Regions from separate parts of the Altererythrobacter sp. MTPC7 genome, predicted to be linked through region 1. Evidence: predicted binding sites of a transcription regulator. Region 1 holds the regulator's gene; the other holds the start of a gene.

What was found. Region 1 encodes LexA, which represses DNA repair genes until DNA is damaged. Its sites were predicted from a motif close to GTTCCNCNCTTGTTCT; they were not measured.
Region 2: the regulator LexA is predicted to act here: its motif matches at 1,838-1,853, upstream of ACGHJ7_RS05420 (deoxyguanosinetriphosphate triphosphohydrolase).

Annotation. Positions count from the first base shown of each region.
Region 1 is NZ_BTGS01000006.1:164,013-171,796, forward strand. It holds gene trpE (anthranilate synthase component I) at 1-910, shown strand, start outside; gene ACGHJ7_RS07255 (phosphodiester glycosidase family protein) at 907-1,746, shown strand; gene pip (prolyl aminopeptidase) at 1,743-2,705, shown strand; gene ACGHJ7_RS07265 (anthranilate synthase component II) at 2,711-3,310, shown strand; gene trpD (anthranilate phosphoribosyltransferase) at 3,307-4,299, shown strand; gene trpC (indole-3-glycerol phosphate synthase TrpC) at 4,316-5,104, shown strand; gene moaC (cyclic pyranopterin monophosphate synthase MoaC) at 5,146-5,619, shown strand; gene lexA (transcriptional repressor LexA) at 5,768-6,460, shown strand; gene ACGHJ7_RS07290 (ComEC/Rec2 family competence protein) at 6,514-7,784, opposite strand, start outside.
Region 2 is NZ_BTGS01000004.1:193,245-201,028, reverse strand. It holds gene ACGHJ7_RS05425 (NAD(P)H-binding protein) at 1-645, opposite strand, end outside; gene ACGHJ7_RS05420 (deoxyguanosinetriphosphate triphosphohydrolase) at 638-1,798, opposite strand; gene ACGHJ7_RS05415 (aspartate/glutamate racemase family protein) at 1,913-2,614, opposite strand; gene ACGHJ7_RS05410 (alpha/beta fold hydrolase) at 2,688-3,683, opposite strand; gene ACGHJ7_RS05405 (hypothetical protein) at 3,684-4,028, opposite strand; gene ACGHJ7_RS05400 (NAD(P)(+) transhydrogenase (Re/Si-specific) subunit beta) at 4,025-5,488, opposite strand; gene ACGHJ7_RS05395 (NAD(P) transhydrogenase subunit alpha) at 5,599-5,883, opposite strand; gene ACGHJ7_RS05390 (hypothetical protein) at 5,886-6,320, opposite strand; gene ACGHJ7_RS05385 (hypothetical protein) at 6,326-6,754, opposite strand; gene ACGHJ7_RS05380 (hypothetical protein) at 6,751-6,882, opposite strand; gene ACGHJ7_RS05375 (NAD(P) transhydrogenase subunit alpha) at 6,879-7,784, opposite strand, start outside.

The DNA.
Region 1 (7,784 bases):
TCGAAGGTTAGACGATGCCGCACCGCGTGCCGACGGCATCGTCGATTTGCCGGAAATGAAGCCTGAACCTGCCATGCCCGAGGGCGACTATGCCGACATGGTTGCCCGGGCGAAGGACTACATCGTTGCCGGCGACATTTTCCAGGTGGTCCTCTCGCAGCGTTTCTCCTGCCCGTTTCCCCTCCCCCCGCTTGCGCTTTACCGCGCCCTGCGCCGGGTGAACCCTTCGCCGTTTCTCTACCTTCTCGACCTGCCCGGTTTTGCGGTGGTCGGCTCCAGTCCCGAGATTCTCGTGCGGCTGCGCCAGGGCGAGGTCACGATCCGGCCTATCGCCGGGACGCGGCCCCGCGGCGCGTCGCGCGCGGAAGACGACAGCAACGAGAAGAGCCTGCTGGCCGACCCCAAGGAGCGGGCCGAACACCTGATGCTGCTCGATCTCGGCAGGAACGATGTGGGCCGTGTTGCGAGTGAGGGCAGCGTGGAAGTCACCGACAGCTTCACCGTCGAAAGATACAGCCACGTCATGCATATCGTCAGCAATGTGGTCGGAAAGCTCGATCCGTCGAAGGATGCCCTCGATGCGCTGTTCGCCGGCTTCCCTGCCGGGACGGTCAGCGGCGCGCCCAAAATTCGCGCCTGCGAGATCATCGCCGAACTGGAGCGCGATGCGCGCGGCCCCTATGCCGGAGGGGTCGGTTACTTCGCGCCCGATGGCAGCTTCGATAGCTGCATCGTCCTGCGCACGGCCGTGGTGAAGGACGACGTGATGCACGTGCAGGCCGGTGCAGGGATCGTCGCCGACAGCGATCCTGCATACGAACAGCGCGAATGCGAGGCGAAGGCCGGGGCACTCTTCGCCGCAGCGCGGGAAGCGGCCCGTGTCGCCAGCGAACCGGGCTTCGGCCAGTGAGGCGTTCACTCGTCATCTCATCTATCGCGCTGGTACTGGCATCGTGCGGCGACCAGTCGGGCGGGGAACCGGTCATGCGGACCGAGATCGGGTCCGGCGTCGCGGAAGAAACGGCATCGCCAACTTCGGAAGCTGAAGGCGCGCCAGAAGCGCAGGCGAACTCGCCCTGCCGCCGGACGACCGAAATGGGAGTTATCTATACCCATTGCATCGCCGACCCCGGCAGGCACCGCGTGACCATGTCCCTGGGCCCGAAAGGCTCCTACTACCGGACCTTCGCACGGCTCGCTGGGGCGCGCAGCAGCACGGCCTCTCCGGTCGTCTTTGCCGTCAATGGAGGCATGTACGATGAGGCCGGTGCGCCCATCGGTTATTACGTCGAGGACGGCGAGCGCAGGCGCGAGCTCAACCGCGCCGATGGCCCCGGCAATTTCCACATGCAGCCCAACGGCGTGTTCTACGGTACGGACACCAGCTGGCGCATTCGGACGACCGACGATTTCTACGCCAGCGTGTCCGACCGTCCGCGCTTCGGCACGCAGTCGGGCCCGATGCTCCTGATAGACGGCAAGCTGCATCCCGATTTTCAGGAAGACGGGCCATCGAAGATGATCCGCAACGGCGTCGGCGTCGATGCGCAGGGCCGCGCGCATTTCGTCAAGTCGGAAGGCGGCGTCAGCTTCGGCAGGTTCGCTGCCTATTTCCGCGATGTGGCGAAAACGCCCGATGCACTCTATCTCGACGGCAATGTTTCGGCCTTGTGGAGCCCGGGCGATGACCGCATGGACACCACCGTCCCGCTTGGCCCCCTGATCGTGGTGGAGGAAAGAGAATGACCCAGCCAGAACGCCGCACTCTCTATCCCGAAATCGAACCTTACGAGACAGGGATGCTGGATGTCGGCGAAGGACATTCGCTCTATTTCGAGCGGGTTGGTACGCCAGGTGCGAAGCCGGCCGTGTTCCTCCATGGCGGCCCCGGCGGCGGCATGGCGCCGGACCACCGGCGGCAGTGGGATCCCGAACTCTACGACGTCCTGCTGTTCGACCAGCGGGGCTGCGGCAAGTCGCTTCCGTTCGCGGAGATCGAGAACAACGATACGTGGCGCATCGTGGACGATATCGAGCGCCTTCGCGAGATGTGCGGACACGAGGCATGGCAGGCATTCGGTGGCAGCTGGGGCTCCACCCTCGCCCTCGCCTATGCGCAGGCCCACCCGTCCCGCGTGACAGACCTGGTCCTACGCGGCGTTTTCCTCGCCACGGCGAAGGAGAAGCAGTGGCTGTACGGCTACGGCGCCAGCGAGATCATGGCCGAGCAATGGGATGAGTTCATCGGCCTCATTCCCGAAGACGAGCGCGGCGATCTTGTGAACGCCTATTACAAACGCCTGACCAGCGACGACGAGGCCACACGCCTCGCGGCCGCGCGCGAATGGTCGCTGTGGGAAGGCAATGTCGCAACGCTGCTGCCCAACGAAGCCCTGCTGGGCAGTTTCGCCGATCCGTCGAAAGCGGTTCCTTTCGCCCGCATCTGCGCGAAATTCTTCCTCGAGGACTTTTTCCTGGAAGAGAACCAGTTGCTGGAAAACGTCGGTCGAATGCAGGGCATCCCCGGTATCATCGTGCAGGGGCGTCACGACATCTGCACTCCGCCAAGCGCGGCCTGGGCGCTGAAAAAGGCCTGGCCGGAGGCGGAATTCCGGATCGTTCACGATGCCGGTCACAGCGCGAGCGAGCCGGGCATTATCGACGGCCTGGTGCGAGCCACCGACAGCCTGGCGGGTAAGGCCTGAGCGTCATGATCCTCGTCATCGACAATTACGACAGCTTCACGTTCAATCTCGTCCATTACCTCATGGAAATGGGCGCGCAGGTCCGGGTGGAACGAAACGACGCGATGTCGGCAGCCGATGCGTTGCGGCTGGCCCCCGACGGCATCCTCATATCTCCGGGTCCGAAAACGCCTGACGAAGCCGGTATCAGCCTCGACCTGGTGGGCGCCTGCGCCGATGCGGCAAAACCGCTGCTCGGCGTGTGCCTTGGCCACCAGTCGATCGCGCAGTATTTCGGCGGCGAGGTCGTTCGTGGCGGATTGATGCATGGCAAGACCAGCCCTGTCGACCACGACGGAACGGGCGTATTCGCCGGCCTTCCCAGTCCGTTCACCGCCACCCGCTATCATTCGCTTGTCGTCGACAACATGCCGGACAGCCTGCTGGTAAACGCGACCAGCGAGACGCCCGGACTCGACGGCACAAGCGTCATGGGCGTACGCCACGCCGACCTCCCCATCCATGGCGTGCAGTTCCACCCGGAAAGCATCGCGACCGAACACGGTCACGCACTGCTTGCCAATTTCCTCACCCTGTGCGGCATGGAGGCAAAGCTACCGGCATGACGACCCTGCCAGACCCATCCCGGCATCTTGCCGAAGACGAGGCGGAAAAGGTTTTCGGCCACATCCTCGACGGCGATGTCGGCGACGATGCGATCGAAGCCTTCCTGACAGGGATGACCGAACGCAGCGAAACCTCGGACGAGATTGCAGGGGCCGCGCGTGCCTTGCGCGCGCGCCTGATCCCGATTGCGGCACCGGATAATGCGGTCGATTGCTGCGGAACGGGCGGCGATGGCCATCATACGCTCAATGTATCGACCGCGGTCAGCCTCGTCGTGGCCGCGGCTGGCGTTCCCGTGGCCAAGCATGGCAACCGCGCCGCCAGCAGCAAGTCCGGCGCTGCCGACACGCTCGAGGCTCTCGGGCTGGACATGGAAGCGGCCGGCAGGACGGCGGAGAAAACGCTTGCCGAACTCGGTATCTGCTTCCTGTTCGCAAAGAACCACCATCCCGCAATGGGGCGCATCCAGCCCATCCGCCTGAAGATCGGCAAGCGAACGATCTTCAACCTGATGGGTCCCCTGTCGAATCCGGCACGGGTCCAGCGACAGCTCATCGGTATTGCCCGCCCCGGATATGTGCCGATCTATGCTGGTGCCAAGGCGCGGCTGGGGACGCAGAGAACCATGATCGTGTCCGGCGACGAAGGTCTGGACGAACTCAGCCTCGCGGGCGGAAACGAAATTGCCGACGTCATGGGCAACCGATTCGACATGCGGCGTGCCGATGCATCCTTCGTGGGCGTGCCCCACGCGCCGGTCGAGGCGATCCGCGGCGGCGACGCGCAGCATAATGCAGCCGCGCTGAAATCGCTCCTGCGCGGGTCGCCCGGCCCCTACCGTGATGCGGTGATCTTGAACGCGGCGGCGACCCTGCTCGTGGCAGATGCCGCCGAGGACTGGAGCAGCGGGGCAGCAATGGCAGCGGAAGCGCTCGACAGCGGAGCAGCCCGCAAACTGCTCGTCCGCTGGATCGACATGGCTGTCTGAGATTGGCTTTCGCACGATGAACAAGCTCGAGGAAATCTGCGCGGCAAAGCGCGACGAGGTGGCCCGGCGCAAGGCTGCGGCTTCGGTGGCCGACATGACTGATCGCGCAGCCGGGCAAACAGAGCCGCGCGGCTTCGAGGCAGCGCTCCGCTCGGCCTCGCGCGATGGCTTCGCCCTGATCGCCGAGATCAAGAAAGCGTCCCCGTCCAAGGGACTGATCCGCCCCGATTTCCGCCCTGCCGATCACGCACGGGATTATGAGGCGGGCGGCGCGGCCTGCCTCTCCGTCCTGACGGACGAACCGTATTTCCAGGGGCATTCGGATTACCTTGTCGAGGCGCGCGAGGCCTGCGACCTGCCGGTCCTGCGGAAGGACTTCATGGTCCATCCGTGGCAATGCATCGAGGCGCGGGCGATGGGCGCCGATGCTATCCTCATCATCGTGGCCGCCCTGTTGGATTCGCAGATGCTGGAAATCGAGGCTGCCGCGCTTGAGCACCGGATGGACGTACTGGTCGAGGTGCATGACGAGGCGGAAATGGAGCGTGCGCATGCCCTGCAATCCAAACTCGTCGGGGTGAACAATCGCGACCTCAAAACCTTCACCACCGATCTGGCCGTGACGGAAAGGCTGGCACCACTGGCGCCCGAAGGCGCGCTACTGGTCGGGGAGAGCGGGATCGGCAGCCATGCCGACTGCACGCGTCTTTCGCACAGCGGTGTGCGGACGTTCCTGGTCGGGGAAAGCCTGATGCGCGCAGAAGATGTCGCGGCGGCGACGCGCGCGCTGCTCGAAGGTCGCTAGATCGCTGTGCTCGAAAGCGGCAGTGTGGCAGGAAGGCCCTCATGAGCAAACTGACCCATCTCGGCGCCGACGGCACGGCACACATGGTCGATGTCGGAAGCAAGTCGGCAACTTCGCGCAAGGCGGTTGCCGAGGGCACGATCGCCATGAATGCGGCCGCGCTGGGCGCCATTCGCGATGGCGCGGTTCCGAAAGGCGATGTGCTGGCGGCAGCCAGGATCGCCGGGATCATGGCTGCGAAGAAAACGGGCGAACTCATCCCCCTTTGCCATCCGCTGTCGCTGGACACGGTGACGGTCGATTGCACTGTCGAAGATGAGTGTGTCAGGGTGACTGCAACAGCCTCCCTGTCCGGGCGCACCGGCGTCGAGATGGAGGCAATGACCGCGGCGAGCGTCGCCTTGCTAACCATCTACGACATGGCGAAAGCGCTGGACCGCGAGATGGTGATTTCCGGCGTCAGGCTTCTGTCCAAAACCGGCGGCAAGTCCGGCGACTGGTTTGCTTCGAACTGAAAGCGGCACGAAGCCGGAACGCCTGTTCCGGCCCGAACTGCTCCAGAATGGCGCAATTGCTTGACTTAGCCAGATAGGTTCCCTAATCGTTCCGCATTCGTTCGCATTATCGCGCACGGATACGGCGAAACGATACAGGAGCTTGCCGATGCTCACGGCGAAGCAGCACGAACTGATCCAGTTTATCCAGCAGCGGCTGGAGGAAACGGGAATTTCTCCTTCATTCGAAGAAATGAAGGAAGCGCTAGATCTCAAGAGCAAATCCGGCGTGCATCGCCTGATTTCGGCATTGGAAGAGCGCGGCTTCATCCGGCGCCTGCCCAACCGCGCGCGTGCGCTCGAAGTCATCCGGCAGCCGGAAGATGCCGTTCCTGCCAGTGCCGCAAGGCCGAAGGCCGCGAACGACCTCGTCGGGGTGCGCGCTCCCGCACCTGCTACGCGGCCCGAACCGGCTAACGATGTCATCGAGATTCCTCTCCATGGTCGTATTGCGGCCGGTGCCCCCATAGAAGCGCTGGAAGACCACCAGAGCCTGCCGGTCCCGGCTGCCCTGCTCGGCCCGGGCGATCACTATGCGCTCGAAGTATCGGGCGATTCGATGATCGAAGCCGGCATTTTCGATGGGGATTTCGCCCTGATCCGTCGGACGAATACCGCCCGTGACGGTGAGATCGTGGTCGCGCTCGTCAACAACGAGGAAGCGACCCTGAAATACCTGCACCGCGACAGCGGCAATGTTCGCCTCGACCCGGCCAATTCTGCCTACGAAGCACAGGTCTACGCTCCGGCACAGGTCGAGGTTCAGGGAAAGCTGGCAGGCCTTCTGCGCCGGTATCACTAGTCCTCAGGCTTCCTGCCATTTGCCAAAAAATCGCAGAGGCCGGGACCAGTGCATCATTCGCTGTCACGGCCACGCCACCATCCGTGACTGCCTTGCGTATCGGCGACGCGGCTTATTTTCCCTTCGCTCAGCGCTATCGACAAGCCGCCACTGTGGTCCAGGAACCGGCGGTCCGCGCGTAGCCAGCGGGGCTGGCAGGAGCGCGGCAGATAGCGGTCGGCGACGACGATATCGGCTCTTTCGCAAGCCGCGGCCAGGGCGCGCTCGCCCACGAGGTCACGGCTTCTTGCCATCAGAACCTGCCATTCGCGCGCCCCTCGCTCCAATGCGATGACGCAGAAATCGCGTGAACATTCTGCGCCTTTCCAACCGCGAAGCGGTATGACCTCTCCGGAAGTTCCGGCCAGTTCTTGCAGATTGTCCTGCGCATAACCCGATCGGCTCTCTCGAAGCATGAGAAGCCTGTCGTCCTCGCCAGCGATGCCGACATGGCGCCCGTCACCGGATATCAGCAGGTCGGGCGTCGGCGTCGTCACTACGAGACAAACGCCCAGCGCGGCAGGCACGAGGCCCAGTGTCCTCTTTCGCCCCTTCCAGAGCGCCAGCCAAAGGCCACCGGCGGCGAACAGGGCAAATGTGAACCGCGACATTTGCGGCATCAGCTTGACTGCCCCGGGCTGCTCGGCAGTCCAGTGCGCAATGCGAAGCAATAGCTCGAGCGAGAACTCGGCCATCCACCACGCCGGTGCGCCCAGGCCGACGGTATCGAGAAACAGGGCAATCGCGATCAGCGGCATCGATACGAAGGTCACAAGCGGAATGGCCACCACATTGGCGAAAGCGCCGTAAACCCCCGCCCTGTGAAAATGGAACAGCACGATGGGCATCAGGGCGAATTCGATGACGAGCCCCGTAATCAGCAACATCGCGCCGCGCCGCGAGGTTCTGGCCGCCCAGCTTTCTTCCCGAGGCGCAAGAAACTGCTGGACCGGCGCGCTGTTATGCAGTGCGACAATCGCCAGCACGGCGGAAAAACTCATCTGGAAGCTGGGCCCCACAAGAGACTCGGGCCACAGGAAGAGAACGAAAGCTGCTGCCAGCGCCACCATGCGCAACGATAAAGCTTCCCGCCCGAACGCCAGTGCGCCCAGCACCAGCAAGGCCGCAGCGCAGCTTCGCACCGTGGGAACTTCCGCGCCTGTCAGCAGCGTATAAGCAATGCCAGCCACTGCGCCGACGCCTGCTGCCAGCACCGGGAGACGCACGCGCAAGGCGAGCCACGGCCATAGCGCCAGCAGCTTGATGGCCACGAGATAGGCTGCGG
Region 2 (7,784 bases), on a different contig from region 1:
CTTGCCCTGAGTCCGCCGTTTGGCCAGCGCAAGCACGGCGTGCGCCATGGTCGAGGCGTGGATCGAGCGGTATTTTTCGTATTTCCGGCGCAGGACCAGATCGGCCACCGGGCTCGCGATACGCCCCAGCCCTTCAAGCGGGCGAAGGTCCGCCTTGCGCGTTCCGCGAAGGAGCCCCGGGCGCAGGATGTCCAGCCGGCGAAAGCCGACCTTGGCCAGCGCCTTTTCCGTCTCGCCCTTAGTTTTGAGGTAGAAATTGTCGGAGAACGCATCCGCCCCGACCGAACTGACGCTGACCATCCGTTCCAGACCCGTATCATGCGCGGCCCGCGCGGTTTGCAGCACCAGGTCATGATCGACGGCGTAAAATTCGTCCTTGTCGCCGCCGACCTTGCGGATCGTGGTGCCCAGCGCGCTCACCAGGACCTCCGCCCGGACTTTCTTCAGGACATCGCCCCATTCGGCCGGATCGGCCACGAACATCTCCATCCGCGCGCCGTCGGGCATCGGGGCCTCGCGGCGGGAGATGGCGACAAGGCGCACATCCTCGCGGCCGACGCACGCTTCCATGACGGCCCGGCCCACCAGGCCCGTCGCCCCGACCAGCACGATGCGGGTGGGCGCGGCAGGATCGTGATCAGACATTGCTGAGACCTTCCGGCGTGGTCCCGTAGATCGCGGCATGGCGAGCGATGGCGTAGCTGTCCGTCATTCCGGCAATGTAATCGACGATATGGCGGCTGCGACCGGGCTCCGTCGACGGCATCGTTGCGGTCCAGCGCCCGCCCATCAGGGCAGGGTCCTGATCATAGGCGGCATACAGTTTCAGGATGACGCTGCGCGCCTTCTCTGCCGTCTCGACCTGGTCGCGGTGCAGATAGAGCCGTTCGTACATGAAGGCCTTGAGCCGCCGCTCGCGCTCGAACATGGCGTCCGAGAACCCGGCAACCGGCCCGTCATGGGTGGCAATGTCCCCGCGCGAGGTCAGTCCGGCCATGCGGGCAGAGGCCGTGGCGATCACATCATTGACCATCACCCCGATCTGGTCGCGCACCAGTTCCCGCAGCCGTGTTTCCTGCCGCGCATCGGGATGGCGGCGAACGACCGCGTCCCACAGTTCGGCCACGAAATCGAGTTCCAGCAGGTCCTCCAGCTTCAGGAAGCCCGCCCGCAGTCCGTCGTCGATATCGTGATTGTCGTAGGCAATATCGTCCGCCACCGCCGCGACCTGCGCTTCGAGCGAGGGCCAGCCGCCGAGTTCCAGCGAATAGTCCCGGTCGAGCGCGGCCAGCGCCCAATGGGGATCGGACACCGGCCCGTTGTGCTTTGCCAGGCCTTCCAGCGTCTCCCACGACAGGTTCAGCCCGACATGGGTGCAATAGGGGCTTTCCAGCCGCATCAGGGTGCGCAGCGTCTGCGCGTTGTGGTCGAACCCGCCATGGCGCTCGACAGAGGCGTTCAACGCCTTTTCCCCTGCATGGCCGAAGGGCGGATGTCCGATATCGTGCGCCAGGCACAGCGCCTCGGTCAGGTCCTCGTCCAGGCCCAGTGCGCGGGCGATGGTCCGGCCGATCTGCGCGACTTCCAGGCTGTGGGTCAGGCGGGTGCGATAGTGATCGCCATCGGGGGCAACGAAGACCTGCGTCTTGCCGCGCAGCCGGCGGAACGCGATCGAATGGATGATGCGGTCGCGGTCGCGCTGGAACGCGCTGCGCGGACCGCGGGTCTCGTCACCGCTGGTGGCAAACTCGCGCCCGCGCGAGGTTTCAGGATCGGCGGCAAGGGGAGAACGCGACATCGCTCAAGCCGATACGAGGGCGCGGCATTGGCGACAACGGGAACAATCGGGCAACATCCGCCCAGCCGCCGGATTGCAGCGGCAGAAGGCCCGCTGTCGGGCCCCGTTCGTCCTCTACGCCTCGTCCGCCATGATCCAGTCGACCGCCGCCTCGCAGTGAATCCGCGCGGAATCGTAGATCGGCAGCACATTGGCATCGACGTCGATCACCATGTCGAGTTCGGTGCAGGCCGACACGACCGCTTTCGCCCCGTCCTGCTGCAATCGCGTGATCAGCGTGCGGAAGAACCGTTCGGACGAGCGCTTCGCCTGTCCGGCCATCAGTTCTTCGTAGATGATGCGGTCCACCTCGTCGACATGGGCCATGTCCGGCGGCAACAGGTCGATGCCCTTCGCCACCAGCCGCTGGCGATAGAAGCTTTCGGTCATGACGTTGCGTGTCCCGATCAGCGAGGCGGCATTGGTCGCCCCCTGCTCCACCATCTTGTCCCCGACGCAATCGGCTATGTGCAGGATGGTGATGTCGACCGCCTCGGCCACCCGGTCATACAGCCGGTGCATCGAATTGGCGCCGATGATCAGCGCACCTGCGCCGGCATCTTCCAGCCGTTTCGCGCTGTCCACCAAGACCTCGCCTGCGCGGTCCCAGTCCGATTCTTCCTTGAGCCCGTGCAGCTGGCTGAAATCGAGGCTTTCGATCAGCAGGGGCGCGCTGGCCATCGGCGCTGCCCGTCGCTGGATGCCCTTGTTTATCCACTTGTAATAGAGACCGGTCGAGACCCAGCTCATCCCGCCGATCAGGCCCAGTTTACGCACGCGAAATCACTCCAGACAAAGGACGACAAGCGCCGGTCGGGGCCGGACGCAATATCGCCTCTCGCTTGCCGGATCAGTTCGCGCTGTCAACCGCCGGGGCGGGATCGGCAGGGGGTTGCGGCGAAGAAATCGACGAGGAGAGCCATGCACGCAGATCGCTCGCCGATCGGTCCGGCGCTTCCTCCATCGGGAGGTGACCGATATCGTCGTACGCCGCCAGCGAGGCGTCGGGCAGGTGCCGCATGAACCATCCGGCCGCGTCATAGGGGATGAGCGCATCCTCCTTCCCCCACATCACCAGCACGGGCAGTTGCAGCGCAGCGACATCGGCCGCGGCAAAGGGTTCGCGCCGTGCCGCGAAGCGGGCGCGGGTCGCCGCCCTCGTGCCGGGATAGCGCGCCAGTTCCCAATAGCGATCGACAGCCTCGGGCGTGACGACCTCCTGGTTGGATACGCTCTGCGACAGGCTTCGCTCGACCAGCGAACGTGGCAGGAACTGGCTGAGTACTGCGCCGACGCCGGGGATACGCGCCAGCGTGAAGGCGAGGTTGCCGCCACTGTCTCGCTCTACAGGGGCGCCGCTGGCATCCACCAGCACCAGTCCGGCAAGGCGTTCGGGATGCTGCAACGCATAGGTCATCGCAACCCCGCCGCCCATCGAATTGCCTGCCAGCACGAACCGCTCGAGGCCGAGCGCATCGGCAATCATCTCGACATCGGCGGCAAAGGCATCGGGCGTGTATTCACCGTCTACGCTCGCGCCGGTCAGTCCGTGGCCGATCTGGTCGAACCGGATGACGCGGTAATCGCCTGACAGCGTTCGCGCCCAAGGCTCCCACGTATGGAGGTCGGCATTCGAGCCATGGAGCAGGACGATAGGCAATCCGCCGCGCGGCCCCTCGTCCCGGATATGGAAAGTGTTTCCATCCGGCATTTCCACGAAACGCGAAGGCTCTCCGCCATATTTCGCGCGCATCTCCGCCGGATCGGTGTCGGGCACGTGCAGCAGCAGGAAAGCGAGCGCGGCGATGGCGACGAGGCCCAGCAGGGTGAGAGCCAGCTTCTTCACCTAGGCCACTCCTCCGCCTGCCTCGCGGGCAATGCCACTGGCGCACAGGGCGGCAGAGGAGCCGGTTACGGCAATCACTTCCGCATCGCCCACGCGCCGCACCCGGGCCAGGAAATCGCGCACGCCGGTGGGTCGCCGGGCCTCCCCATTTTGCGGGGCGAGGCCTTGCAGCTTGCGAAGCTGGTCGATGGTCAGCCGGTCTACCATGCGCGCGGCCATGCAGGACGCCGTGCCATCGCCGACGCCGTTTTTCACCAGCGCGCTTTCGACCCGGCTCTCGGCGATCCGGTCGATGCAGCCTGTCAGGAGCAGCGCGGCACCGGCGACCAGCAGGGCGCGGGTCAATCCATCGCCTTCACGATTTCCTCGACCATCTTCTTGGCATCGGACAGCAGCATCATGGTCTGGTCCATGTAGAACACGTCGTTGTCGACGCCGGCATAGCCCACGCCGCCCATGCTCCGCTTGATGAAGAAGACCTGCTTGGCCTTGTCCACGTCGAACACGGGCATGCCATAGATGGGGCTGGACTTGTCGGTCTTGGCCGCCGGGTTCACGACGTCGTTAGCACCGATGATGAAGGCGACGTCGGCCTGCGCGAATTCGCTATTGATGTCCTCCAGCTCGAACACGTTCTCGTAAGGCACCTGCGCTTCTGCGAGCAGCACGTTCATATGCCCCGGCATGCGCCCGGCGACGGGGTGGATGGCGTATTTCACCTCCACGCCCTTTTCTTCCAGCATGTCGGCCATTTCGCGCAAGGCGTGCTGCGCCTGCGCCACCGCCATGCCGTAGCCGGGGATGATGATGACCTTTTCCGCCTGTTCGAGCATGAAAGCCGCGTCGGCCGCGCTGCCCTGCTTGTAGGGGCGCTGCTCGCGCGCTTCTCCCCCCGCTCCACCGGAATCGTCCGCGCCGAAGCCCCCAGCGATCACGCTGATGAAGCTGCGGTTCATCGCGCGGCACATGATGTAGCTGAGGATCGCGCCGGAGCTGCCGACCAGCGCACCGGTGATGATCATCGCCGTATTGCCCAGCGTGAAGCCCATCGCGGCGGCGGCCCAGCCCGAATAGCTGTTCAGCATCGAGACCACGACCGGCATGTCCGCCCCGCCGATGGGGATGATCAGCAGGAAGCCGATGGCGAAGGCCAGCACCGTCAGCGCGATGATGAGCGGCATGGTCTCGGCAGGTCCGGCCATGGCGAACAGCGCGGTCAGCACGATGATCGCCGCCAGCGTGCCGAGGTTGATCACATGGCGCGCGGGCAAGAGGATCGGCGAACCGCTCATGCGGCCCGACAGTTTCAGGAAGGCGATGACCGAGCCGGAGAAGGTGATCGCTCCGATGGCGATGCCGAGACCCATTTCGACCTTTGAGACCGCCCCGATGCCGGTGTCGGTCAGCAGGCCGAATGCTCCCGGATTGAGATAGGCCGCCCAGCCGACCAGAACTGCGGCAAGGCCAACCAGCGAGTGGAAGGCCGCGACCAGCTCGGGCATCGATGTCATGGCAATGCGACGGGCGATGGTGATGCCGATGACGCCGCCGAGCGCGATGGCAATCAGGATCTCGACGATGTTGGCGATGTCATGCGTCACCAGCGTCGTCACCACCGCAATCAGCATGCCGATCATGCCGAAGCGGTTGCCTGTCCGGCTCGTCGCGGGCGAGGACAGGCCGCGCAGCGCGAGAATGAAGAACACGCCCGACACGAGATAGGCGAGCGCGACCCACGGGTTCACCGGCCCGTGAGCGGCAGCCTCGGCCACTGAGGGCAGACCGGAATCGCCATAGGCATTCATGTATTCGAGACAGGCAGCGTGGGACAGATCGGGCGCACATTCGGTCGCAAAAGCCGGAGATGCAGAGACCGCAACGCTGAGTGGAAGCAGGCGAAGAAGGGTTTGAAGCATCACTTCTTCTCCTTCTTCTTGTACATCGCCAGCATTCGCGCCGTCACCGCGAACCCTCCGAAAATATTCACGGATGCCAGCACGATGCCGAGCAGCCCCAGCCACTTCGCCCCCGGCACATCCGCTGCCGCCGCCGCAATGAGCGCGCCGACGATAATCACGCTCGAGATCGCATTGGTCACCGCCATCAGCGGCGTGTGCAGCGCGGGCGTGACCGACCAGACCACGTAATAGCCGACGAAACACGCCAGCACGAAAATCGACAGGATCGAAATGAAGTCCAAGGTCAGTCCTTCTCTGCTATGCGCGTCGCGGTCCAGGGGAGGACGAAGCCGCGCCCCGTGCTCCAGCTCTGCCCGGTCATCTTTTCGCCTTCCAGGCAAGCGGCGTGGAAATAGGGGCCGCTGTCATCGCTGGTGCGGAAGGACAGGCAGGTGCGGCCTTTCGCCTCGCCAGCGCGGCCGGCCTCTATCGGAGAGCCGTAGAACGAGCCTTCCACGTCCCCGTCGCCAGTCGAGACAAGGGTCATCGGCTGCGCGTAAGGCGGGTCGTCGAGCGATAACCGCAAATCCACGCTCCACTCGCCCGCCCAGGCTGCGGATCGCTCTTCACCCGCATCGGCTGCGCCGTGCGCCGAGCGGGCAGCGGCAGGCTGCGATGCCAGCATGAGCATGGCCGCCGCCAACACCCCGGCGGCAATCCGTGCCTCTCTCGGCGCCATGCAGGTCAAGTGACGCCCGCCGCGGCTTCCATGCGGTCGAGCCCGGCGACGATTTTCGCAATCTCGGCGGCGATCTGTTCTTCTACGGTCTCGCCGTCCGGTTCGCCGCATTCGGCCGTATTGACCTGCCAGAAATGGGCGTAGTCCGAACGAACGACCGCCAGGTCGACTTCCAGCGCCGTGCCCGCAATCCGCTCTTCCAGCGCTTCCATCCGCGCGCGGACCGGGTCGTATTGCGCCAGCCGGTCGTCCTCTACCGTGTAGGGACAGACAGGCTGCAGCCCGGCAACCACTTCGCGCGCGCCATATCGGAAATCCGAGCCGGCCGAAGCCGCGCGGGTATCGTAGCTGCTTGCCCCCGGTTGCATACCGTCGCACCCGGCCAGCGCCAGCGATCCAGTAATGGCTGCGGCGATTCCGAGGCGCATGGTCATCCCTCGCTCGCTTCAATGTTTTCGCCATTCGAAAGCTGGGTGCCTGCGAAGTAACCGGCATTCAAGCCGAGGACGAACAACAGGACCAGACCAATGCCCAGCAGAATGAGCCAAGCTGCACGGTTCATGATTGCAACCTTTCGTGAACGATCTTGCCATGCTTCGTCAGGCGCACTGCGTCGCCGATTTCCTCGTCCAGTTCGACCGTCCCGGCGTCCTTGTCCCAGAAGGCGGACAGGAAATTGAACAGGTTGCGCGCGAACAATGCGGACGCATCGGGGGCGAGATACGCGGGCGTGTTCGAATAGCCCATGAGGGTGACCCCGTGACGCGTCACCAATTCATCGGCCTTGCTGCCCTCGACATTGCCGCCCTGCGCCACGGCAAGGTCGTAGATCACGCTGCCGGGCTTCATCGTCGCAATCTGTTCGTCGGAGATCAGCCTCGGCGCCTCGCGCCCGGGGATCAATGCGGTGGTGATGACGATGTCCTGCTTCGCGATATGCTCGGACACCAGTTTCGCCTGCGCCTGTTGGTATTCCTCGCTCATCTCGGTGGCATAGCCGCCCGAACCCTCGCCCTCGATACCGGCGACATCCTCGACGAAGACGGGTTTCGCGCCGAGCGACTGGATCTGCTCTTTCGTTGCGGAGCGGACATCGGTCGCGCTGACCTGCGCGCCCAGACGCTTCGCCGTGGCGATCGCCTGCAAGCCGGCAACGCCCACGCCCATCACGAAGACCTTCGCCGCCTGCACCGTGCCGGCAGCGGTCATCATCATGGGGAAGGCGCGACCATACTGGTTCGCCGCCGCCATGACCGCCTTGTAGCCAGAGAGGTTGGACTGGCTGGACAGGACATCCATGCTCTGCGCGCGGGTAATGCGCGGCATGAATTCCATCGACAGCGCCTCGAAACCGGCCTTTGCGTAAGCCTCCACGCGGTCACGCTGCTGGAAGGGGTCGAAGGTGGCAGCCACCATCGCACCGTCCTTCGCGCCCGCAAGCGCAAGCGGATCGGGCGCGCGGAT